3 regions of the Streptomyces sp. NBC_00775 genome follow, and region 3 is predicted to be linked to each of the others. Evidence: riboswitches for the same ligand, from Rfam matches in the RefSeq annotation. Region 3 holds a riboswitch; each other region holds the start of a gene.

Region 1 (7,841 bases), 2.8 Mb from region 3:
TGACCTCGGCGTCCCACCAGGGCGGTTCGCCCTCGTGCTGCGACTCCCAGGCGCCCTGCAGCATCACGTTCGTGATCGCCCCGTATGCCTCGACCCAGGTCTTCTCGACCTCCGCGTTCCACGCCGACCCCGCGACGACGGCGAACGCGGCGATCAGACTCGCCCCCACGGCGGCGTAGTGCTCCGGCTCCGCCAGATATTTGCGGTGGTCCCGCCCGAGTTCCCGTAAATACCCCGGCAACCGTGGGTCCTCCAGCCGCTCCATCACATACGTGAGTGCCGCGAACAGTCTGTCCCGCTGCCGCTCCATGTCCTCCGGGAAGTCCAGCGGAAACAGCCCGCGGACATCCGGGTTGTGCCGGAACAGGTGCGAGTAGAAGTACTTGACCGCGAACTCGGCCCGTCTCTCGACGACCGCGAAGCTGGATCTGAGTATTTCGGGGTCCACTGCGTGAATGTATGGAGTTTTCGAGCCGCGAGGTCAAACAGCAGACGATTTATGGACAGCCTGGGGTGAAGTGTGCGGGGCTCGGCGAGGGCCCCTGCCGAGCACCGTCGCCTCAGGGCGTTCGGTCGGCAAGGGGGCGTGATGGAAGGGGAGTTGGCGGGGTCGGCGGCCACGGGAGCGAGGGTCATCACCGAGGTGGTGAAGGGGGAGGGCCGGGAGAAGGGCGGGGAGCGTTCGCGTCGCTCATGATGCGGAGGCTGTCCCGTGCGGAGGCTGCCCGATGCGCAGGCTGTCCGATGCGCGGGCTGGCCGATGGGGAGCTGGGGTGACTCGGGGCTTCGAGTACCTCCGGATACCGTCAAGGAGTGACCGAGCATCAGCCCTCCGCCGCCCCCGCCCCCGAACTCTTCACCTGGGAGTTCGCCACCGACCCCTACCCGGCGTACGCCTGGCTCCGCGAGCACGCCCCCGTGCACAAGACGCGCCTCCCCAGCGGGGTGGAGGCCTGGCTCGTCACCCGGTACGCGGACGCCAAGCAGGCGCTCGCCGACCAGCGGCTGTCCAAGAACCCCGCCCACCACGACGAACCCGCCCACGCGAAGGGGAAGACGGGTATCCCGGGCGAGCGCAAAGCCGAGCTGATGACGCATCTGCTGAATATCGATCCGCCGGATCACACGAGGCTCCGACGGCTCGTCTCCAAGGCCTTCACTCCCCGGCGCGTGGCCGAGTTCGCACCGCGCGTGCAGGAACTCACCGACCACCTCATCGACCAGTTCGCCGACAAGGGCTCCGCCGACCTCATCCACGACTTCGCGTTCCCGCTCCCCATCTACGCCATCTGCGATCTGCTCGGCGTCCCGCGCGAGGACCAGGACGACTTCCGGGACTGGGCGGGGATGATGATCCGGCACGGGGGAGGGCCCCGAGGAGGCGTCGCGCGGTCCGTCAAGAAGATGCGCGGCTATCTCGCCGAGCTGATCCACCGGAAGCGGGAAGCGCTGTCCGAGCACCCCACCCCCGGCGAAGACCTCATCTCCGGGCTCATCCGCGCCTCGGACCACGGCGAGCACCTCACCGAGAACGAGGCGGCCGCCATGGCGTTCATCCTTCTCTTCGCCGGCTTCGAGACCACGGTCAACCTGATCGGGAACGGCACGTACGCCCTCCTCACCCACCCCGAGCAGCGCGCACGCCTCCAGGCCTCGCTCGCCGCCAAGGACACCGGACTCCTCGAAACCGGCGTCGAGGAACTCCTCCGCTACGACGGCCCCGTCGAACTGGCGACCTGGCGGTTCGCGACCGAGGTCGTGCGGATCGGCGGGCAGGACATCGCGCCCGGCGACCCCGTCCTCGTCGTACTGGCGGCTGCGGACCGTGACCCCGAGCGGTTCGAGCAGCCGGACACGCTCGACCTCTCGCGGCGTGACAATCAGCACCTCGGGTACGGCCACGGCATCCACTACTGTCTCGGCGCGCCGCTCGCCCGTCTGGAGGGGCAGACCGCGCTCGCCACGCTGCTCACCCGTCTCCCCGATCTCCAACTCGCGGGAGATTCTGCCGATTTGCGCTGGCGCGGCGGGCTCATTATGCGTGGATTGCGCACGCTTCCCGTGGAGTTCACACCAGGTCGGTAGGCATGCCGGACGACGGCTGTCGGGTGTGCCGGGCAACGGGCGTCCACCTGCGAAAAGGTGACGGTCCCTCAACTCCGTGATCTTCACGTGATCTGTGCTGCATCGACTTGTGACAAGCGTTCGAGTGCGGATACGTTCGATCACCAACGCGGCCCGCCTATCGCAGTGGCCGCTGTTGTCACTTGCTGTCACGCGAAAGGCTTCCGCATGCTCTCCGGGAACGGCCGTCATCGTCGCCCGCGTCAGGCCCCGGCTCTCATCGTTGCCGCGGGGGTGACCGGATCGGCGATCGCGATCCCGTTGCTCGGCGCCACCAGTGCGAGCGCGGCCGACGGCACCACCTGGGACCGGGTCGCGGAGTGCGAGAGCGCGGGATCGTGGAGCGCGAACGACGGGAACGGGTACTACGGCGGCCTGCAGTTGACCCAGGAGAACTGGGAGTCGTACGGCGGCACCCGGTATGCCCCGAGCGCCGACCAGGCCAGCCGCTCGCAGCAGATAGCCATCGCCGAGAAGATCCTCGACGACCAGGGCCTTGCCGCCTGGCCCACCTGCGGACCGCTTTCCGGGCTCAGCAAGAACTCGGGCTCCGTCGAGGTCGACACGGGCGTGGCGGACGACTCGTCGAGTTCCTCCGGCTCCTCGGACTCCTCCGACTCTTCCAGCTCCTCGGACTCGTCCGGTTTGGCGGACTCATCTCCCTCATCCGGTTCGTCTGACTCCTCCGATTCATCTGATTCATCTGATTCATCCTCGTCTTCCAGTGCCTCCTCGGACAAGGCCGAGAACACGACGAAGTCCGACACCTCCTCCAGCGACAGTGATTCACAGGATTCCGACAGCTCGGATACGGATACGGCGAAGAGTGACGACCCGGACAAGTCCGGGCAGAACGACGAGTCTTCGAGTGCGTCCGACAGTGCGACGAGTGGCGCGGGGCGTCACCGTGGCGACACCGCCGATGAGGGTGCGGCGGAGGGCGTGACCGACGGCCGTACGGACAGCGCTTCCGGGCGGCATGCCTCGCGTGGCTCCAGCGCCTCGCGCGACGCCGCCGACGGCTCGTACGTCGTCCGCACCGGAGACAGTCTCTGGACGATCGCCGACGCCCTTGACCTCGAAGGCGGATGGGCCGAGCTGTACGCCGAGAACAAGAAGACGGTCGGCACCGATCCCGACCTCATCGTGCCCGGTCAGAGCCTTGCAGTTGGTGCCGAATCGGGCGAAAAGTAGCGGGAGTTCGCGTCACGGTTCGCTGTGGAATGTCCGGTTTGGCGAGAGTGAGACATGAGTCTCAGAAGCCCTGATCGTCTTTGAAATTCCGGGTATCGACTGCTTACGGTCGTGACCGCTCGCCACAGCGGGCCCCGACGGTTGCAACGCCGAATCCTGCCAACGGCCGTACGGGAACAGTCGTCGCGTCAAGCGCCGTAGGCAGGAGCGGGGGACCCAAGGTAAGCGCCGCGCCCGGTAGTTCACCGGGAGCGGCTTGGGGTGAAGCCGTACGTCCGACGTCGTGAAGACGGGGGCCGTACGACCGGGCACTCACCCGCCCGAACCCGACAGCTCACCTCGCAGGCGTCGGTGAGGGGATCACTCCATGCTGTTTTCCAGCAAGGGCAAGCACCGCCGCCCGTTCAAGGCCGCCCGTGTCGCCACGCTCGCCGGCGTCACCGGTGTCGCCATCGCCGCCCCGCTGATGGCGGCCGGCAACGCCTCCGCGGCGACCGCGTCCGAGTGGGACGCCGTCGCCCAGTGCGAGTCCGGCGGCAACTGGTCCATCAACACCGGCAACGGCTACTACGGCGGCCTGCAGTTCTCGGCCTCCACCTGGGCGGCGTACGGTGGCACCGCCTACGCCTCCACCGCCAACCTGGCGTCCAAGTCCGAGCAGATCACCATCGGTGAGAAGGTCCTCGCCGCGCAGGGCAAGGGTGCCTGGCCGACCTGTGGCACGGGCCTGTCCAGCGCCGCGTACACCGGTGGGACGACCTCCAGCTCGTCCAGTGCCTCGACCACCCCGTCGAGCACCGCCACCTCCACCACCCGGACGACGGAGCAGCCCGCTTCCCGTTCCGCGGAGCGCCCGGCCGCCGCGAAGACCGTCACCACCCCGACCGGCAAGAAGGTCAAGAAGGGTGACGGCGAGTACAAGGTCGTCAAGGGTGACTCCCTCAGCTCGATCGCCGAGAAGAAGCACGTCAAGGGCGGCTGGCAGAAGCTGTTCAAGCTGAACAAGGACATCGTCGACGACGCCGACTTCATCTACCCGGGTCAGCAGCTTCACCTGAGCTGACAACGGGTCGCGGCTGCCGCCTGCCGCCTGCCGACGGCTCTCGGCGGAGAGCTGACAACGGGCTCGCAGCTGAACCACAGCCCTCTCCTATATGCGGTCTCCATAGTGGAGGCCTCGTGAGGGTCCCCCCGTCCCCACGGGCTCCCCGCTCAGGTGCGTCTTCCCCCGTACGCACCGGGGCGGGGCTTTTTTATGTACGGATTCATGTACGGGTTCATGTGCGGGGCCGCAGGTTTTTGTTCCGTTCGGAAACAATTTACTCTCGGTTCTGCCCAAGGGGTGGGCGACCGGCTGGCCGATCCCCCCGAGGCGGTTAGGCTCATGTCGCGGAGCCATCACAGGTTCCGCGTTACCCGCGTCACATCCCAGAAGGAGATGCTCGTGCCGTCCATCGACGTCGTCGTAGCCCGGGAAATCCTGGACTCCCGAGGCAACCCCACGGTCGAGGTCGAGGTCGGCCTCGACGACGGCAGCACCGGTCGTGCCGCCGTCCCGTCCGGCGCCTCCACGGGTGCCTTCGAAGCCATCGAGCTCCGCGACGGTGACCCCAACCGTTACCAGGGCAAGGGTGTCGAGAAGGCCGTCCTCGCCGTCATCGAGCAGATCGGCCCGGAGCTCGTCGGTTACGACGCCACCGAGCAGCGCCTGATCGACCAGGCGATGTTCGACCTGGACGCCACCGACAACAAGGGCTCGCTCGGCGCCAACGCCATCCTCGGCGTCTCGCTCGCCGTCGCGCACGCCGCCTCCGAGGCGTCCGACCTCCCGCTCTTCCGCTACCTGGGCGGCCCGAACGCGCACCTGCTGCCCGTTCCGATGATGAACATCCTGAACGGCGGGTCGCACGCCGACTCGAACGTGGACATCCAGGAGTTCATGATCGCCCCGATCGGCGCGGAGTCCTTCTCCGAGGCGCTGCGCTGGGGCGCCGAGGTCTACCACACCCTCAAGAAGGTGCTGAAGACCAAGGGCCTGTCCACCGGCCTGGGCGACGAGGGCGGCTTCGCCCCGAACCTGGAGTCCAACCGCGCCGCGCTCGACCTCATCATCGAGGCCATCCAGCAGGCCGGTTACGTCCCCGGTGAGCAGATCGCGCTCGCGCTCGACGTCGCCGCGTCCGAGTTCTACAAGGACGGCAAGTACGAGTTCGAGGGCAAGTCCCGCTCGGCCGCCGAGATGACCGAGTACTACGAGGAGCTCGTCTCCGCGTACCCGCTCGTCTCCATCGAGGACCCGCTGTACGAGGACGACTGGGCCGGCTGGAAGGTCATCACCGACAAGCTGGGCGACAAGGTCCAGATCGTCGGCGACGACCTCTTCGTCACCAACCCGGAGCGCCTGGCCCGTGGCATCGAGGAGGGCTCCGCGAACGCCCTGCTCGTCAAGGTGAACCAGATCGGCTCGCTGACCGAGACCCTGGACGCCGTCGAGATGGCCCAGCGCAACGGCTTCAAGTGCATGATGTCCCACCGCTCCGGCGAGACCGAGGACGTCACCATCGCCGACCTCGCCGTCGCGGTGAACTGCGGTCAGATCAAGACCGGCGCCCCGGCCCGCTCGGACCGCGTCGCCAAGTACAACCAGCTGCTGCGCATCGAGGAGATCCTCGACGACGCGGCGGTGTACGCCGGCCGCAGCGCCTTCCCGCGCTTCAAGGGCTGAGGCGCGGCCTCGTAGGAAGCGTCGTACGTACGTCCCCGTACTCGGTCCCGTACCGTGTGCGGGGACGTACGCACGTGACGGGCTTGTGCTGGGGAGGCGGGACTCATGGCCGTGAAGGACCGGGACCGGTTCTCCACCGCGACCAGGCTGAAGCTGCTCGGCGAGCAGACGGCGGCCCGGGTCTACCGATCCCAGACCAAGCGGCAGGCCCGCCGCTCCCGGCTGACCGGCCGGGCAGCGCTCCTCGCACTTGTCCTCTGCTCCCTCGTCGTCGCCCTCGCGTACCCGATAAGGCAGTACGTGTCCCAGCGCGCCGAGATCGCGGATCTGGAGCGGCAGCGGGCACAGGCCCGCGAGCGGGTCGAGCAGCTGCGCGACCTCAAGGCGCGCTGGCAGGACGACGCGTACGCCGAGCAGCAGATCCGGCAGCGGCTGCACTATGTGATGCCGGGCGAGACCGGCTACGTCGTGATCGACCCGGACGCGGCGAAGCAGGCCCGCGCCGACCAGGGGGCGGCCGACCGTCCCTGGTACTCCAACGTCTGGGACGGCGTGGACAAGTCCGACGCCGCCGACCAGTGACGGCCCATGAGCTGACCCGGCACCATGAACCGACCAGCACCATGAGCTGACCCGGCACCATGAACTGACCAGCGACATGAGCCGACCCAGCACCATGAACTGACCAGAAAGACATGTGACTCACGGCATGGAAACGCCACCGCCGACCACCCCGCGCACCGAGCCGACCGACGCGGACGTCGAGGCCTTCAAGCAGCAGCTCGGGCGGCCGCCGCGCGGGCTGCGCGCGATCGTGCACCGGTGCCCGTGCGGGCAGCCGGACGTCGTCGAGACGGCGCCGCGTCTTCCCGACGGGACGCCGTTCCCGACGACGTACTACCTGACGTGTCCGCGGGCCGCGTCCGCGATCGGGACGCTCGAAGCCAACGGGGTCATGAAGGAGATGACGGAGCGGCTGGCGACGGATCCTGAGCTGGCCGCCGCGTATCGGGCTGCCCACGAGGACTACATCGCGCGGCGCGACTCCATCGAGGTTCTGGAGGGCTTTCCCAGTGCGGGAGGTATGCCGGACCGGGTGAAGTGCCTTCACGTGCTCGTGGCGCATTCCCTGGCCGCGGGGCCGGGGGTGAACCCCCTTGGCGACGAGGCGATCGCCTTGCTGCCGGAGTGGTGGCGCAAGGGTGCGTGTGTGGTTGTGCCGGACGGGGACTGAGGGCCTCTCGGCTGTGTGTCGGGTGCGGGCCGGTGGGGGCTGGTCGCGCAGTTCCCCGCGCCCCTTAAAAGCACCCGGGGCAGGCCGACGGTTTTTAGGGGCGCGGGGCTGTGCCTATATGCGGCTCCGCCGCGTGGGCGCGACCAGCCCCCACCCACCCGCAGCCAAAGAACCACCCCCAAGCACCCCCACCCACGACAGGAGACCAGAGCTCATGACCAGGGTCGCTGCCATCGACTGCGGCACCAACTCCATCAGGCTGCTCGTCGCCGACGCGGACCCGGAGACGGGGGAACTCGTCGAGCTGGACCGCAGGATGACGATCGTGCGGCTCGGGCAGGGCGTCGACCGGACGGGCCGGCTGGCTCCCGAGGCGCTGGCGCGGACCTTCGCGGCGTGCAGGGAGTACGCGGCGATCATCAAGGAGCACGGCGCGGAGCGGCTGCGCTTCGTGGCGACCTCGGCGTCCCGCGACGCGGAGAACCGGGACGAGTTCGTGCGCGGGGTGCTGGACATCCTCGGGGTCGAGCCCGAGGTCATCTCCGGTGACCAGGAGGCCGAGTT
Region 2 (7,841 bases), 170 kb from region 3:
CCGGGCCGTGCTCCCCGCGGTGGTGACGGACCGGGTCCGGCCGGGAAACTGTTTCGCCCCGTTCCACTGGAACGACCTGTTCGGCGAGTATCTGAGCGTCAACGCCGTGACCAGCGATGCCGTCGACCCGCTCTCGTTCCAGCCCGAGTTCAAGGTGTGCGCGGTGTCGCTGGCGAAGGTGGCCACGCGGGCCGCCGTGCCGGCCGAGGTGCCCGCGCGGGCCGACGTGCCCGTCCCGGTTACGGTCCCCGTTACCGCGCCCGGCGCCGTGGTGCCGAGCGCGGCGGCCATCGCCTTCGGCCTGGACCCCGCCCCGCCGCCGCCCGTGCTGAGCGAGACCGAGCGCACCTATCTGGTCGGATTCCTCGCCGGTATCGACGCGGGCGCCCCCGGCGTGCCGGTGCTCCCGCCGACGGCGCCGTTCAGCCCCGGCCACGCTCTGTGGGTCAACGGCGTGCTGGCCGGCATGTACTCCCGCGCCGAGCCCGCCGCGGTCTCCGTGCCCCGCACGTCCGTCGCCGAGGGACGCGAGATCGTCGTCCTGTGGGCGTCGCAGACCGGCAACGCCGAGGAGTTCGCGGCGGCCACCGCCGAGCGGCTCGCCTCGGCCGGACACCGGGCCAGCCTCGTCGGCATGGACGACGCCGATCTCGCCGCGCTGCCGCCTGCCGCCGGTCTGCTCCTGATCACCAGCACCTTCGGCGACGGAGACGCCCCCGACAACGGCTCCTCCTTCTGGGACTCCCTGGCCTCGCACGACACCCCGAGCCTTGCCGGCAGGCAGTACGCGGTCCTCGCCTTCGGCGACTCCTCCTACGCCGACTTCTGCGGGCACGGCCGCCGCCTGGACCAGCGTCTGGACGAGCTGGGCGCGGTGCGTCTGGCGCCCCGCACGGACTGCGAACCGGACTACGAGCCTTCGGCGCGGGCCTGGCTGGACCAGGTCCTCACCGCGCTGACCCCCGCCCCCGTGGCGGCGCCGGCACTCGCCCCCGCGCCCTCCCGGAGTTCACGGAAGCCCGCCCCGGTCACCGCACGCCTCACCGGCAACCGGCTGCTGAGCCGGCCGGGGGCGGGCAAAGAGGTACGGCGCTTCACCTTCGACACCCGCGACAGCGACGTACCGCTGACGTACGAGGCCGGTGACGCACTCGGCATACGTCCCGTCAACCACCCCGAGCTGGTGGGCGAGTTGCTGGCCGTCACCGGCCTCGACCCGGCCGCCACCGTGGAGGTCGCGGGTGTCGGTGAGGTCGCTCTGCGCCAAGCCCTGAGCGAGCACCTGGACATCACCCGCGTCACCCCCGACGTGCTGCGCTTCATCAGCGAACGCGTCCATGACCCGCGCGAGTTGAAGAAGCTGCTGCGTCCCGACAACAAGGACGAACTCGCGAAGTGGTGCTGGGGCCGGCAGACCGTCGACGTCCTCACCGAGCTTCCGGTGCGGGCCACCGCGCAGGAATGGACGGACGCGCTCAAGCGACTGCAACCGCGGCTGTACTCCATCTCGTCCAGCCCGCTCACCGATCCCCACCTGGTCTCGCTGACGGTGTCCGTCGTCCGCTGGGAGAGCCTGCACGGCCGCCTCCGTCAGGGCGTGTGCTCCCCGTTCCTCGCGGACGCCGAACCGGACAGCCCGGTACCGGTCTTCGTCCAGCGGTCCCCGCACTTCCGGCCACCCGCCGACCCCACCACGCCGATGGTGATGGTGGGCCCCGGCACCGGGGTCGCCCCCTTCATGGGCTTCCTCGACGAGCGACGCGCGCTCGGCCACCACGGCCCCAACTGGCTGTTCTTCGGTGAACAGCACCGCGCCACCGACCACTACTACGAGGACGAACTCACCGCCCACCTCACCCACGGCACCCTCTCTCGCCTGGACACGGCCTTCTCCCGCGACCGGCGCACCAAGGTGTACGTCCAGGACCGCATGCGCGAGCACGGCCCCCAACTGTGGTCCTGGCTCCAGGACGGCGCCCACTTCTATGTCTGCGGTGACGCCTCCCGTATGGCCAAGGACGTCGACCGGGCGCTGCGCGACATCGCCGTCGTGCACGGCGGTCTGGACGAGGACGGCGCCGCCGCGTTCGTCAAGCAGCTCGCGGCCGACAAACGCTACGTCCGCGATGTCTACTGAGGCAGCCAGTACGACGAAGGTCACAAATACATATCGGACACTTCGCGCTTCAATCTTCACGCGAGCCACACAAATTGGCTAGGTTGGCGACAGGCAACACGACTCCCTCCGGCGAACCTCGCCGGGTCGCGCGGCCTCCGCCGAGTCCGGTGCGCCTCCGTGGCAGCCGGAGCCGGGGACCCAACCGAACTTGGGGTGAATCGGCCCAACTGCCCAGCAGGGCAAGGGCCGTAGGGCATACCTTCCGGAACCGTCCGCCCGAACCCGACAGCTAACTCGGTAGGCGGAACACGGAAGGAGCGCGTCTCCCATGGCGCCGGAACAAGCCACATCCCGCGCGGCGGACGGGCCTAGCCAAGAAGAGGTCCGGCAGCGGATCAGCGCCCTCTACGACCAGGCCGAGACCGCCACCGGCAACTACAACGCGACCCGTGCGACGTCCACGGGGACGTGGGGGCGCGTCAACCCGGCGGCGGACAACGGGCGCAGGCGCACCGATCCCGCCGTCGACGACGTGACCAGGCAGTGGTTCGACGTGGCGCGCACGCGGCTGGGTCCCACCGTGCCGGCCAGGCTCCCGGCCGACAGAATGCCGGCCCGCCCGGCGGAACGCCCGCAGAACGGACCCACCGACCGTGGGCGGCAGGCGGCCGGCCGACCCGTCCCGGAACTGACCGCCGGCCCCGTCCCGGAACTGACCGCCGGGCCCGTCCCGGAACTGACCGCCGGTCCCGCCGCCGCGAGGGCCGCCGGTCCTGTGGCGGAGTTGACCGCCAGGGCCGTCCCCGCGCTGCCGGCCGCACCGGAGACACGGCAGGAAGTCACCAAGGCCCTGCCCGCACCGGCCATCGAGCCCCGGCAGCCCTCGCTGAAGACCTCCAAGGAGCAGATCCAGCAGAAGCTCGCCAAGGCCCGCGACCTGCTCACCCGGCACATCGCCGCACAGCGGAGCACGCCCATCGCCGCGATCGCCTCCCGGCCGGCCGAGGACGCGTGGCCCACCTCCGAGGCATGGGCCGGCCGCCAGGCCACGGAGGAATGGCAGACACCGCAATCGGCCGCCCTCGGCACCGACACATCCCTCGCCGGGGGCATGCTGCTCGACACGAGCATGCCGTTCGGCGCGGACAGCGCACCGGACTCCGAGTACGGCAGGAAGGCCGCGAGGGCACTGGCCTTCGCCCGTGAACAGATCGGCAGACCGTGCGTCTGGGGCGCCACCGGACCGGGCTCGTACGACTGTTCCAGCCTGACCCAGGCCGCCTGGAAGACCGCCGGAGTCGCACTCCCGCGCACCGCGTACGAGCAGGCGGTCACCGGCACGGCGATCCCCTTCGCCAGCATCCGACCCGGCGACCTGATCTTCTTCTACGGCGACGTCAGCCACGTCGGCCTCTACATCGGCGACGGCATGATGATCCACGCGCCGAGCCAGGGGGGCTACCTTCGCGAGGAGTCGATCTTCTTCGCCGGAGAGTCGGCGATCCACGGCGCGGCACGGCCCGCCTGAAGCCCGGCAACGGGGCAGCGGGGTTCCACGGCTCTGGGGCCCGCTATCCCCCGAGGTCGAGGCGTCCGACGTGGGCGATGTTCTCCCGGTCGTCGGCGTCCTCGCTGGCCCGGGCGGCGAACCAGGCGTCAAGGATCTCCTTGAGCAGCGGCTCGGACGTCAGCCGCAGACTGAGCGCCAGCACATTGGCGTCGTTCCAGCGGCGGGCGCCGTCCGCCGTGTACGCGTCCGTGCACAGGGCCGCTCGTACCCCTGGCACCTTGTTCGCGGCGATCGACGCGCCGGTGCCGGTCCAGCAGCACACGATCGCCTGGTCCGACGTCCCGGCGGCGACCTCCCGGGCCGCCGCCTCCGAGCATGCCGCCCACCGCGGGTCGTCCCCGGGGCGCAGCGCCCCATGCGTCCGCACCTCGTGGCCACGGCTGCGCAGCTCCGCGACAAGGGAGCGGGCCACGGGTTCGTCCATGTCCGAGGAAACGGAGATCCGCATGTCTGGGAGACTACCCAGCGGTTGGGCTCGCGTCCTGCGAGTGTGCGACGGGGGCGCGTACGTCAGCGGGTGGTGAGCACCATCCGGAAGCGGGCCGTGCCGGAGAGCATCTTCTGATACGCCTCGTCGGCCTGGTCCAGCGGGACGGTCTCGACGGTCGGGCGGATGCCGTGCAGGGCGCTGAACGCCATGGTGTCCTGCACATCCTGCGCGGTGCCCGACGGGTGGCCGCGGACGACCTTGCCGCTCATGAGCAGCTGGAGCGGGCTGATCCCCAGTGGCTCGGGAGCCACCCCGATGACCACCAGCTCACCACGGTGCGACAGCCCGTCCATGGTCGCCGTGATGGCATCGGAACTGCCGGCGGTGGCCAGCACGACCTTGACACCGCCGAGAGACCGCAGGGCGTCCGCGACGGCGGTGTCTCCCGTGCTGTCGATGTAGTGGTGAGCGCCGAGTTGCTTGGCGAAGTCGGCCTTGCCGGCTCCCCGGGCGATCGCCACCGTCTCGAAGCCCATGGCGACCGCGTACTGCACGCCCAGGTGGCCGAGTCCGCCGATGCCGAGTACGGCGACCCGATCGCCCGGCTGGGCGGAGCTGCGCCGCAGCCCGTTGAACGTGGTCACACCCGCGCAGGCCATGGGCCCCGCGTCGCTCGCCGTCAGCGCGTCGGGAATCCGGGCCAAGGCGTCGGCCGGCGCGATCACCGCCTCGGCGAAGCCCCCGTCATAGGCCCACCCGGGGACCTTGAGGTTCTCGCACACGATGAAGTCGCCCTGTCTGCAAGGCTCGCAGTAGCCGCAGCTGCCTCCGAACCAGCCCACCGCCACTCGATCTCCCACCCGCCAGCCTCGTTCTTGCGTGCCCTCGCCGAGCTCTTCGATGCTCCCGGCGATCTCATGCCCGGCAACCACCGGAAACCGGACGCCCGGCAGGCCGGCATTCACGAAGTAGGAGTCGCTGTGGCAGATCCCGCAGGCCTCCACGGCGATCCGTACATGGCCGGGGCCCGGCCGCGGCACCTCACGCTCAGTGATCTCGAACGGCCCGCCGACGGCGGTCACCTGGGCAACTCGATAGGTAGTCATGTGTCTCTCCGGGACGAGTGCGACGGCCCCTCGAACCAGCAGACCAGCTCCGGGCCGATCGCGCGCGCCGGATGTCCCCCGCCCGCTCTGTCAATGCAGGATGTTGACGGCCCGGGCGACCACCAGGACCACGATCACCAGCGAGACCGAGGACTGCAGCATCATCAGCATCTTGGCCCAGCGCGACAGCGGCATCACGTCGGTCGGGCTGAAGGCGGTGGAGTTGGTGAACGACAGGTACAGGTAGTCCAGGAACGCCGGCTCCCAGTCCGGCGGGGCGGTGTCCGGGCTCTGCATCTGTACGAAGAGGAAGTCGGGGAACTGATGGTGGCCGCGGGCCCGTGCCATCGGTCCGCCGCGGTCCCACTCCCAGTACCAGAGGGCGAACACGATGACGTTCGTCAGCCAGATGCCGCCGCCGGTCAGCAGCAGCGGCCCCGCGTCCTTCCCCTCGGTGCCGTTCACCAGGCCCGCCACCAGTTGGTCCGCCGCCCAGCCGTTGGCCAGGCTGATCACGCAGATCAGGGCCAGGTCCAGCCACCGCAGCCACCGGGTCCGGGGCTCGACCCGCCGGGGGTTCGCGGCGATCAGGCCGGCCAGCAGCACCAGCTCCAGGACCGGCAGCGCCCAGTACGGATGGAGCGTGAGCCGGTGCGGGAGCACCAGCTGGAGGGCGACCGCCACCAGGATCACGGCGGACACCGCCCAGCGCGACTCACCCCGCGTCGCCCGGCGCCACGCGGGTGCCACCTCGCGCTCGCGGCTCTCCAGCAGCCGCTCGATCCTGGCGAGGCGGCTCTCGGCGTCGTCCATACCGTCGGTCATGGCGACGATTGTCCCGGGGTCACATGTTGATCATGTGGCCGGCCAGCCCGTGGATGGCCTCCTTGACCGCCTCGCCGAGCGTCGGGTGGCCGTGCACGTTGCGCGCGACCTCGTGGACGGTCAGGTCCCACTGCTGGGCGAGGGTCAGCTCCGGGAGGAGCTCGGTGACCTCGGGGCCGATCAGGTGGGCACCGAGGAGCTCGCCGTACCGGGCGTCGCTGAGGATCTTGACGAAGCCCGCGGTGTCGCCCAGACCGTGCGACTTGCCGTTGGCGGTGAACGGGAACTTCGCCACCTTGACGTCGAAGCCCTTCTCGCGGGCCTGCGCCTCGGTCCAGCCGAAGCTGGCGATCTGCGGCTGGCAGTAGGTCGCCCGCGGGATCATGACGTAGTCGAGCTCCATGGTCTCCGCGTCGGCGATCGTCTCGGCCGCCACGATGCCCATCGACTCGGCCGCGTGGGCGAGCATCAGCTTCGCCGTCACGTCACCGATGGCGTAGATGTGCGGGACGCTCGTGCGGCAGCGCCCGTCGATGTCGATCGCCCCGCGGTCGGTGAGCTTGACGCCGGTGTTCTCCAGGCCGTAGCCCTGCACGCGCGGCTGGAAGCCGATCGCCTGGAGCACCTTGCCGGCCTGCAGCGTCTGCCGCTGGCCGCCCGTGGTCACCATGACCTTGACGGAATCGCCCGAGTCGTTGATCGCCTCGACCCGGGTGGAGGTCAGCACATTGATGCCGAGCCGCTTGTAACGGCGGGCCAGCTCCGCGGAGACCTCCTCGTCCTCCAGTGGGACGATGCGGTCGAGGAACTCGACGAGGGTGACGTCGACGCCGTAGTTGTGCAGGACGTATGCGAACTCGACGCCGATGGCCCCCGCGCCCGCGATGATGATGCTCTCAGGGAGCGTGTCGGACAGGATCTGCTCCTCGTACGTCACCACGCGCTCGCTGAGCGAGGTGCCGGGCAGCAGCTTCGTGGTGGCGCCTGCGGCGATGACGCAGTGGCCGAAGGTGACGGTTTCCGTGCCGCCGTCGGCGAGGGCGACCTGGAGGGTGCGGTCGTCGCTGAAGGTGCCACGGCCGGTGTACTGGGTGATCTTGTTCTTCTTCATCAGGTAGTGGACGCCCTTGACGCGCCCGTCCGCCACCTTGCGACTGCGGGTGAAGGCCGCGCCGTAGTCGAAGCTCACCTCGCCGTTCACCTGGATGCCGAAGGTCTTGGCCTCCTGGGTGAAGATATGGGCCAGCTCCGCGTTGCGCAGCAGTGCCTTCGACGGGATGCACCCCACGTTGAGGCACACCCCGCCCCAGTACTTCTCCTCGACGATCGCCGTGCTGAGGCCGAGCTGGGCCGCCCTGATCGCCGCGACATATCCACCCGGGCCGGCGCCCAGGACCACCACGTCAAAGTGTGCGCTCATGACGGTCAGCGTAGCCCGCCGGCCGTAGACGGCGATCTTGCCGACCGCTCGCCGGGAGACCGGCCGGGACAGGCGGGCGAGGCCCTCCCCTCTCCAGCGAACCCGCCCGATTGTGCCTGATTATGGGACAATCCACCGTGTGCAACGAGAGGTAACTTTCGTGACCAGCAGTGACCATGGGACCGATGACGAGACCCTGCGGCTCGACCGTACGGGTCAGGCCGAGGCGTTCGACGCCATCGGCGACCGCTACCACGAGGCCTTCCCCCACAAGGAGGGCCAGATTTCCGCGGGCGAATGGCTGATCGCATCCCTCCCGGCGGGATCCCGCGTGCTCGACCTCGGCTGCGGCACCGGAGTGCCTACCGCAC
Region 3 (7,841 bases):
AGGCGTCAGCATCGCCGACATCGACGCGATGCTCCGCATATCCTTCACCGTCCAGTTGGACACGGCTCCCGCGGAAAACACCATCACGCCCGCCGACGTGGCGAACGCGCTCTCCGAACTCGCCGTCTCCCGCGGCTGGCCACCCATCCACTTCAGCGGAAGACCCACACCGGTCGCCATCAACTGACACCCGCAGACGCACACACGCGCGCACGGCGCCCCGGACCGACTCCCGCTCCGGGGCGCCGCCGTTTTTCGCTCTCAGCATGCTCCCCTTCCCCGGGGACGTACGTCCTGTACATTTTTTACAGACGTCGATCCGAGGAGGCGCGCACCATGCACAGCCCGTCCGCCCGCTATGTCCTGCCCACGTTCACGGAACGGACCAGCACGGGGCACCAGACCCTGGATCCGTACTCGAAGCTGCTCGAAGAGCGGATCGTGTTCCTCGGGACGCCGATCGACGACACGTCGGCGAACGATGTGATGGCGCAGTTCATGCACCTCGAGTACCTGGCACCGGACCGGGACATCTCGCTGTACATCAACTCCCCCGGCGGCTCGTTCAGCGCGATGTCGGCGGTCTACGACACGATGCAGTTCGTCACGTGCGACGTGGAGACGATCTGCCTGGGGCAGGCGGCGTCGGCCGCGGCCGTGCTGCTGGCCGGGGGCACGCCGGGCAAACGGTTCGCGCTGCCGGGTGCCCGTGTGCTCATCCACCAGCCGTCGGTCTCCGAGCCGATCCAGGGCCAGGCGAGCGATCTGGCCATCCAGGCCGAGGAGTTGGTGCGCACCCGGAAGCTGCTGGAGGAACTGCTCGTACGGCACACGGGGCAGAGTCCGGAGCAAGTCGCCGCGGACATCGAGCGGGACAAGATCCTGGACGCGCCGGCGGCGTTGGCGTACGGACTGATCGACCGGATCGTCCCGAGCCGCAAGGCCTCGCGCACCGCGCCCGGCGCGAGGTGATCGCCCGATGGTCCCCGAACTGCCCCCACTGCCCGCGCTGACGCGCGCCGAGGCCGAGTTGATCGACCGTTACCTCGACGTGGTCGATCTGCTCGGACGCATCAACCCGGCCCGCCCCGGGGACACCTACCGCGGCCTGCGTGCCGCTCAGGCGCTCGTCGGCAAGGCGACGGCACTGCGTGAGGCCCTCGCACTGATGCATCAGCGGGGTGAGAGCGAGGTGCACGCGCCGACCCTGGCACAGGCCCTGCGCGTCCTCGACGGGGAGCGGCGGGCGGCCCGGGTCACCCTGCCGCCCGACTCCCACAGTTGACGCAGGCGCACCCGGGCCGCGGCACGCGCCGAGCCGGCGAAGCGTCCGGCCCGGGTTTCAAACGGACCGAATGGTGTACCCCCTGATGGAGTAGACGCCGGTCCTTCCAGGAGGGCGGAAAAGTTGCGCAACGCGCGTAGCGCAGAGGCGGAATGAAGTGCTCCGACGCAGGTACGGGCATCGTCGGCTTCCTCAACACCCCCTCGAACGGAGGGGTGTCCACCCGAACGGGTGAGTGGTGAGTAACCCCACAAATCGCCGGTTCCGCTCGGTTTTTCGGACACTCATGCGTGAAGATCCCTTCCGACGACAAGCCCCCGCCACAACGGCGGGGCGGTCCGGGCGGACGCCGAGTCCTGCCGCTGCCCGGATGCCCGGTCGACAGAAGTGCATCGGCAGGAGTGGAGGACCCAGCACGACGGGCCGCCGGAGAGATCCGGGCGGTCCTTGGGGTGAAGCCGCGTAAGCGGCCGGGCTACTTCGCCAGCCCGAATCCGACAGGTCATCCTTCACAGGCGGCTGACGAAGGGTTGCGCATGACTGCGCTCAATCGTGTCCCGTCGCTGTGGACCAGGGCCGGTACGGCCTCGGCTCTCACCATTGCCGCCGTGGGCGGCAGCCTCGTGGTCCCGGGCGTCGCATCCGGCGCCGAGGCGGCCACTCTCGCGACGAAGGCACTTCAGGTCGCGGCTTCCAAGAAGGGCTCCCCGTACCAGTGGGGCGCCACGGGGCCGCGCCGTTTCGACTGCTCCGGGTTCACGCTCTACTCGTACAAGAAGGCGGGCAAGAAGCTGCCTCGTACGGCCGCGGCGCAGTACAACAAGACGCACCATGTCTCCGCCTCGCACCGCAAGGCCGGAGACCTCGTGTTCTTCCACTCGGGCCGGAGCGTGTACCACGTCGGCATCTATGCCGGGAAGGGAAAGATCTGGCACTCCCCGAAGACCGGGGAGGTCGTGAAGCTCCAGAAGATCTGGACGAAGAGCGTCTGGTACGGCCGGGTCAGCTGATCCGCCCGAGGGGGTGACGGCGCACACCGCCGTCACCCCCTCGGGGCGTGAAAACGGGTCGGACCGGTTACTCGTCCACCATGGCCGAGCAACGTCCCCTCCCGGCACGCCACGAGACGCCTCTCGAACGCGCCGACCGCAACTTCAGCGAGCTGCTCCAGGAGCTGCGCGTCACCCAGACAGGGGTGCAGATCCTCTTCGCCTTCCTGCTGACCCTTGCCTTCACACAGCGCTTCCCCTCGCTCGACACCGTCCAGCGCGCCACCTACGTCACCACGCTGCTGCTCTCGGTGCTGGCCGCCGCCCTGTTCACAGCCCCCGCGGCGCTGCACCGGTCGCTGTTCCAGGAGAACGTCAAGCCCGCCATCGTGCGGGTCTCCTCCCGGCTGGCCGGCATCGGTCTGTTCGTGCTGATGCTGGCGTTCACCGGATCGGTGCTCCTCGTCGTGGACGTGTCGCTGGGGCGTGCCGCCGGGATCGCGGCGGGAGCGGGCACACTGGCCGTCTACGTGGCGTTGTGGGGCGTGCTGCCCCGGCTGGTCCACCGTGCCCTCAGGCCCGCAGAGGTTCCACCGGCAGCACCGGACCGAGGCCCATGACCGCGCCGGACGACGGACATCCGTCTGCTGCCGCCCGTACGCCTTCGGGCGGGCCGGGCAGCACAGGCACAACCCCGGGTCGTAGGGACACGCCAACTGAGCCGCCTCCTACGGCTCTTGAGGTCCCCCGGCCGCCACCGGCTGGACCGGTGCCGTCCACGGCAGTTCGATGGAAACCGTCTTGCCGCCTTCCCTGGTGGGCCGGACGGCGAGTCTGCCGCCGCATTCCGCGGTCAGCCAGCGGATGATCACCATGCCGCGGCCGTTGTCCTGTTGGACGGCTGCGGGCAGCCGTTTCGGAAAGCGCGGGTGGCTGTCGGTGACGCCGAGGCGCAGGTGTTCGTCCCGGTCGAGCTGGACGTCCACCGTGAAGGTGGGCGACTGCCCGAAAGTGTGCTGGACGGCGTTGGTGGCTAGTTCGGACACGATCAGGCGTACGGTGTCCGCGACTTCGGAGTCGCACGGCAGGCCCCACTCGGCCAGCACATCGGCGACGAATTTCCGGGCCGCGGAGACCGAGGCGGGATCGCTCGGCAGAGTGACGGATGCTTCCTGGTGATCTGCCATGGCGACGTCGACCCTTTCCCACGGGACCGGAGTCCGACACGGAGCGGATGGTTCGAGTACGGTCCCGGACTGGTGCTTCGCGACAGACTGCCATTACCGGGCCGGTCACGGGTGCGATCCACCGAGATATGCATATATCTGTCGCTCGAAGCGGTGAACTCTGCGACGGCGGAGCGTATTTGGGCGGCTCGGAAGGAGTAAGGAGTACGGCCATGCAGCACGGTCCCGCGGTGCGCCGCCGCAAGCTCGGTGCCGAACTGCGCGCGCTGCGCGCCGATGCGGGCCTCACCAGTGGTGAGGCGGCCCGCCTCGTAGGCTGGCACCAGTCGAAAGTGAGCCGGATCGAGACCGGCACCAGCGGGGTGAAGCCCGCGGACGTAGCACGGCTACTGGACGCCTACGCCGTCGAGGATCTCGAATTACGCGATCTCCTGGTCGTGTTGGCGGGCTCCGAGGGCAACGGACGGCACCACTGGTGGCACGCCTATCGTGGGGTACTGCCGTCGACGTACCGCGACTTCATCAGTCTGGAGTCGCAGGCCAGCGGGATGCGCACGCTGGAGACCTCCGTCGTGCCGGGGCTGCTGCAGACGCCCGAGTACGCCCGTGCGGTGACGCGGGCCGCCGTGGACGGGCTGGAGGACGGCAAGCTGGACGCGCTCGTCGAGGTGCGCCTCGCCCGCCAGGACGTGCTGCGTTCGAATCCGCCGCTGGAACTGACCGCCGTTCTGGACGAAGCGGTGTTACGACGTGAGGTCGGCGGACCGGAGGTCATGGCACGGCAGCTGGAGCGTCTGCGGGAGGCCGCTGCCCTGCCTCAAGTGCGGCTTCAGGTACTGCCGTTCGCCGCCGGAGCACACATCGGAGTCACAGGGCCTTTCGTTATCTTCTCATTTCCGAACACAACTGATCTGGATGTGGTTGTTCTCGACCACTTGACGAGTAGCCTCTACCTCGAACGGAAAGAAGACCTTCAGGCCTACAGCGAGGCTTTCAACGCCCTTCAGTTCCACGCCCTTTCGCCCGAGGACTCGTTGGACTACATCGCCGGGATAGGTGACGGCGCGTAAGGAGGCACCCCCATGTCTGCACTGCCTCGGTACGTACCATCCAGTACTTCGCTGCACGACGTGCGATGGCTGCGCAGCAGCCGCAGCACGGGAATGAACAACTGCGTCGAGACAGCACGCCCCGGCCCGGGACCCTGGGCCGAACTGGTGGCCGTGCGCGATTCCAAGAACACGGCGGGACCCGCCCTGCTCTTCGCTCCTGCCGCCTGGGAGGGATTCATCGCCGGACTGAGCTGACCGCCACCACACTCATCGCTTCTGGCTGATCACGCGTACGGCGTGCTCGATCTGCGCGTCGGTGAGGTCCGCGCGGGCGGTCAGCCTCAGCCGTGAGATGCCGTCGGGCACGGACGGGGGACGGAAGCAGCCGACGGCGAGTCCCGCCTCACGGCAGTCGGCCGCCCACCGCACGGCCCGCTCGGGGGACGGCGCGCGCACGGAGACGACGGCGGCGTCCGGTCGTACCGCTTCGAGGCCCTCGGCCGTGAGGCGGGTGTGCAGCGCCGTCGCCACGGCGCGCGCCCGTGCGGCACGCTCCGGCTCGCGGCGCAGCAGCCTGAGCGCCGCCAGGGCCGCGCCCGCCGCCGCGGGCGCGAGACCGGTGTCGAAGATGAAGGTGCGCGCCGCGTTGACCAGGTGGTCGATGACCGGAGCGGGGCCGAGGACGGCGCCGCCCTGGCTGCCGAACGACTTGGAGAGCGTGACGGTCACGACGACGTCCGGGGCACCCGCGAGCCCCGCCGCGTGCGGCGCGCCCCTGCCACCGTCGCCCAGCACGCCGAGTCCGTGCGCGTCGTCGACGATCAGTCCTGCCCCGTACTCCCGGCAGGCGACGGCCAGTTCGGCCAGCGGCGCCGCGTCCCCGTCCACCGAGAAGACTGTGTCGGACACGGCGACGGCGGGCCCTTCGTGGGTGCCGAGCGCCTTGCGTACGGCGTCGGGGTCGGCGTGCGCGACGACCTGTGTGGTGCCGCGGGCCAGCCGGCAGCCGTCGATCAGCGAGGCGTGGTTGCCCGCGTCCGAGACGACGAGTGAGCCGTGCGGCGCGAGCGCGGTGACGGCGGCGAGATTGGCCGCGTATCCGGAGGAGAAGACGAGCGCGGACTCGAAGCCGCAGAAGTCGGCCAGCTCGCGTTCCAGTTCGCCGTGCAGTTCGGTGGTGCCCGTGACGAGCCGGGAGCCGGTCGCGCCGCCGCCCCACCGGCGCGCGGCGTGAGCCGCTGCCCCGGTGATCTCCGGATGGCGTGCGAGACCGAGGTAGTCGTTGCTCGCGAGATCGAGGAGCGGCGAGTCGGCGGGGCGCGGGCGCAGAGTGCGTACGAGTCCGGCCCGGCGGCGCGCCTCAGCCTGCTCGTCGATCCAGCCGAACGCCATGTGTCCTCCGGGCCGTGGTGGCGGGTGTTTTGTAGGCAGTGCACAGACCCTAGCGGCCGGGCCAGCCGGGCAGGATGTGGCAATACCCACACGTCGAACCGTGTCTCTTGTGCAAAGTCTCCTTGGCCGGGAGCGGTCGCATAGGCAAGGATCGGATCTCATGGACCTGCTGAACACGCTGGTGGACAAGGGGCTTCGGCGCGAGCTGCCGACCCGCGACGAGGCGCTGGCCGTACTGGCCACCTCCGACGACGACGTGCTCGACGTGGTGGCCGCGGCCGGCAAGGTACGCCGCCACTGGTTCGGCCGACGGGTGAAACTGAACTATCTCGTCAACCTGAAGTCGGGCCTGTGCCCCGAGGACTGCTCGTACTGTTCGCAGCGGCTCGGCTCCAAGGCCGAGATCCTGAAGTACACCTGGCTCAAGCCGGACGAGGCCTCGCAGGCCGCGGCTGCCGGGCTCGCCGGGGGCGCCAAGCGGGTCTGCCTGGTGGCCAGCGGCCGCGGTCCGACGGACCGTGACGTGGCCCGGGTGTCCGACACCATCAAGGCGATCAAGGACCAGAACGAGAACGTCGAGGTGTGCGCCTGCCTCGGCCTGCTCTCCGACGGCCAGGCCGAGCGGCTGCGCGAGGCGGGCGCGGACGCGTACAACCACAACCTGAACACGTCCGAGGGGACGTACGGGGACATCACGACCACGCACACGTACGCCGACCGGGTGGACACGGTCCAGAAGGCGCACGCGGCGGGTCTGTCCGCCTGCTCGGGCCTGATCGCGGGCATGGGCGAGTCGGACGAGGACCTGGTCGACGTCGTCTACTCGCTCCGCGAGCTCGACCCCGACTCCGTCCCGGTGAACTTCCTGATCCCCTTCGAGGGCACCCCGCTCGCCAAGGAGTGGAACCTCACCCCGCAGCGCTGTCTGCGCATCCTCGCGATGGTCCGTTTCGTCTGCCCGGACGTCGAGGTCCGCATCGCGGGCGGCCGTGAGGTCCATCTGCGCACCATGCAGCCGCTGGCCCTGAACCTGGCCAACTCGATCTTCCTCGGCGACTACCTCACCAGTGAGGGCCAGGCCGGCAAGGCGGACCTCGACATGATCGCGGACGCCGGCTTCGAGGTGGAGGGCGCGGGCGAGGTGACACTGCCGGAGCACCGGGTTCCGGTGGGTGGGGGCTGCGGCTCGCACGCGGAGGCCGGGTGCGGCTCGCACGAGGGTGCCGGCTGCGGTTCGCACGAGGGTGCGGGGTGCGGGTCCCACGCGGGGGGCGGTGTGTGCGGTTCCGCTTCGGTGGCCGCCTCGGCTGCCGCGGTTCCCGCGGCTTCCGCGGAGAAGCCCTCCGACGCGCGCACCGACCTCGTCGCCGTACGCCGCCGAGGTGCCGGAACGGATCTCGCGCCCAATGCCTGAGCCGTCCGGGCTGTCGGTGCGTGAGCTGCTCGACCTCGACCGCCGGCACGTCTGGCATCCGTACGGCCCCATGCCGGGCCGCCAGGAGCCGCTCGTCGTGGAGTCGGCGAGCGGCGTACGTCTGAAGCTGCGCACGGCGGATGGAGCCGGGGACGACGTCGTGGACGGCATGTCGTCCTGGTGGTCGGCCATCCACGGCTACAACCACCCGGTGCTCAACGACGCGGCGCGCGGCCAGCTGGAGCGCATGAGCCATGTGATGTTCGGCGGGCTCACGCACGAGCCCGCCGTTCAGCTGGCGAAGCGTCTTGTCGACATGTCACCCGCGGGGCTGGAGCATGTCTTCCTCGCCGACTCCGGCTCGGTCTCCGTCGAGGTCGCCGTCAAGATGTGCCTCCAGCACTGGCGCTCGCTCGGCCGACCCGGCAAGCAGCGGCTGCTGACCTGGCGCGGCGGCTACCACGGCGACACCTGGCAGCCGATGTCGGTGTGCGACCCCGAGGGCGGGATGCACGAGCTGTG

The links. A riboswitch is a leader RNA that binds a small molecule or an ion and turns the genes downstream of it on or off. The one in region 3 is predicted to bind cyclic di-AMP.
Region 1: another riboswitch for cyclic di-AMP. It lies ahead of OIC96_RS28615 (transglycosylase family protein); the one in region 3 lies ahead of OIC96_RS41150 (C40 family peptidase).
Region 2: another riboswitch for cyclic di-AMP. It lies ahead of OIC96_RS41875 (C40 family peptidase); the one in region 3 lies ahead of OIC96_RS41150 (C40 family peptidase).

What each region holds. Positions count from the first base shown of each region.
Region 1 is NZ_CP108938.1:6,414,618-6,422,458, forward strand. It holds gene OIC96_RS28600 (globin domain-containing protein) at 1-448, opposite strand, end outside; gene OIC96_RS28605 (cytochrome P450 family protein) at 814-2,085, shown strand; gene OIC96_RS28610 (LysM peptidoglycan-binding domain-containing protein) at 2,293-3,318, shown strand; cyclic di-AMP (ydaO/yuaA leader) riboswitch at 3,502-3,681, shown strand; gene OIC96_RS28615 (transglycosylase family protein) at 3,686-4,381, shown strand; gene eno (phosphopyruvate hydratase) at 4,757-6,043, shown strand; gene OIC96_RS28625 (FtsB family cell division protein) at 6,149-6,625, shown strand; gene OIC96_RS28630 (DUF501 domain-containing protein) at 6,753-7,277, shown strand; gene OIC96_RS28635 (Ppx/GppA phosphatase family protein) at 7,492-7,841, shown strand, end outside.
Region 2 is NZ_CP108938.1:9,407,571-9,415,411, reverse strand. It holds gene OIC96_RS41880 (molybdopterin-dependent oxidoreductase) at 1-2,137, shown strand, start outside; cyclic di-AMP (ydaO/yuaA leader) riboswitch at 2,266-2,438, shown strand; gene OIC96_RS41875 (C40 family peptidase) at 2,448-3,647, shown strand; gene OIC96_RS41870 (RpiB/LacA/LacB family sugar-phosphate isomerase) at 3,691-4,137, opposite strand; gene OIC96_RS41865 (alcohol dehydrogenase) at 4,200-5,225, opposite strand; gene OIC96_RS41860 (hypothetical protein) at 5,316-6,050, opposite strand; gene lpdA (dihydrolipoyl dehydrogenase) at 6,070-7,470, opposite strand; gene OIC96_RS41850 (class I SAM-dependent DNA methyltransferase) at 7,631-7,841, shown strand, end outside.
Region 3 is NZ_CP108938.1:9,241,400-9,249,240, reverse strand. It holds gene OIC96_RS41165 (hypothetical protein) at 1-187, shown strand, start outside; gene OIC96_RS41160 (ATP-dependent Clp protease proteolytic subunit) at 337-972, shown strand; gene OIC96_RS41155 (hypothetical protein) at 980-1,285, shown strand; cyclic di-AMP (ydaO/yuaA leader) riboswitch at 1,647-1,818, shown strand; gene OIC96_RS41150 (C40 family peptidase) at 1,822-2,295, shown strand; gene OIC96_RS41145 (DUF6328 family protein) at 2,376-2,894, shown strand; gene OIC96_RS41140 (ATP-binding protein) at 3,003-3,461, opposite strand; gene OIC96_RS41135 (helix-turn-helix domain-containing protein) at 3,674-4,531, shown strand; gene OIC96_RS41130 (DUF397 domain-containing protein) at 4,544-4,768, shown strand; gene OIC96_RS41125 (8-amino-7-oxononanoate synthase) at 4,781-5,905, opposite strand; gene bioB (biotin synthase BioB) at 6,066-7,319, shown strand; gene OIC96_RS41115 (adenosylmethionine--8-amino-7-oxononanoate transaminase) at 7,312-7,841, shown strand, end outside.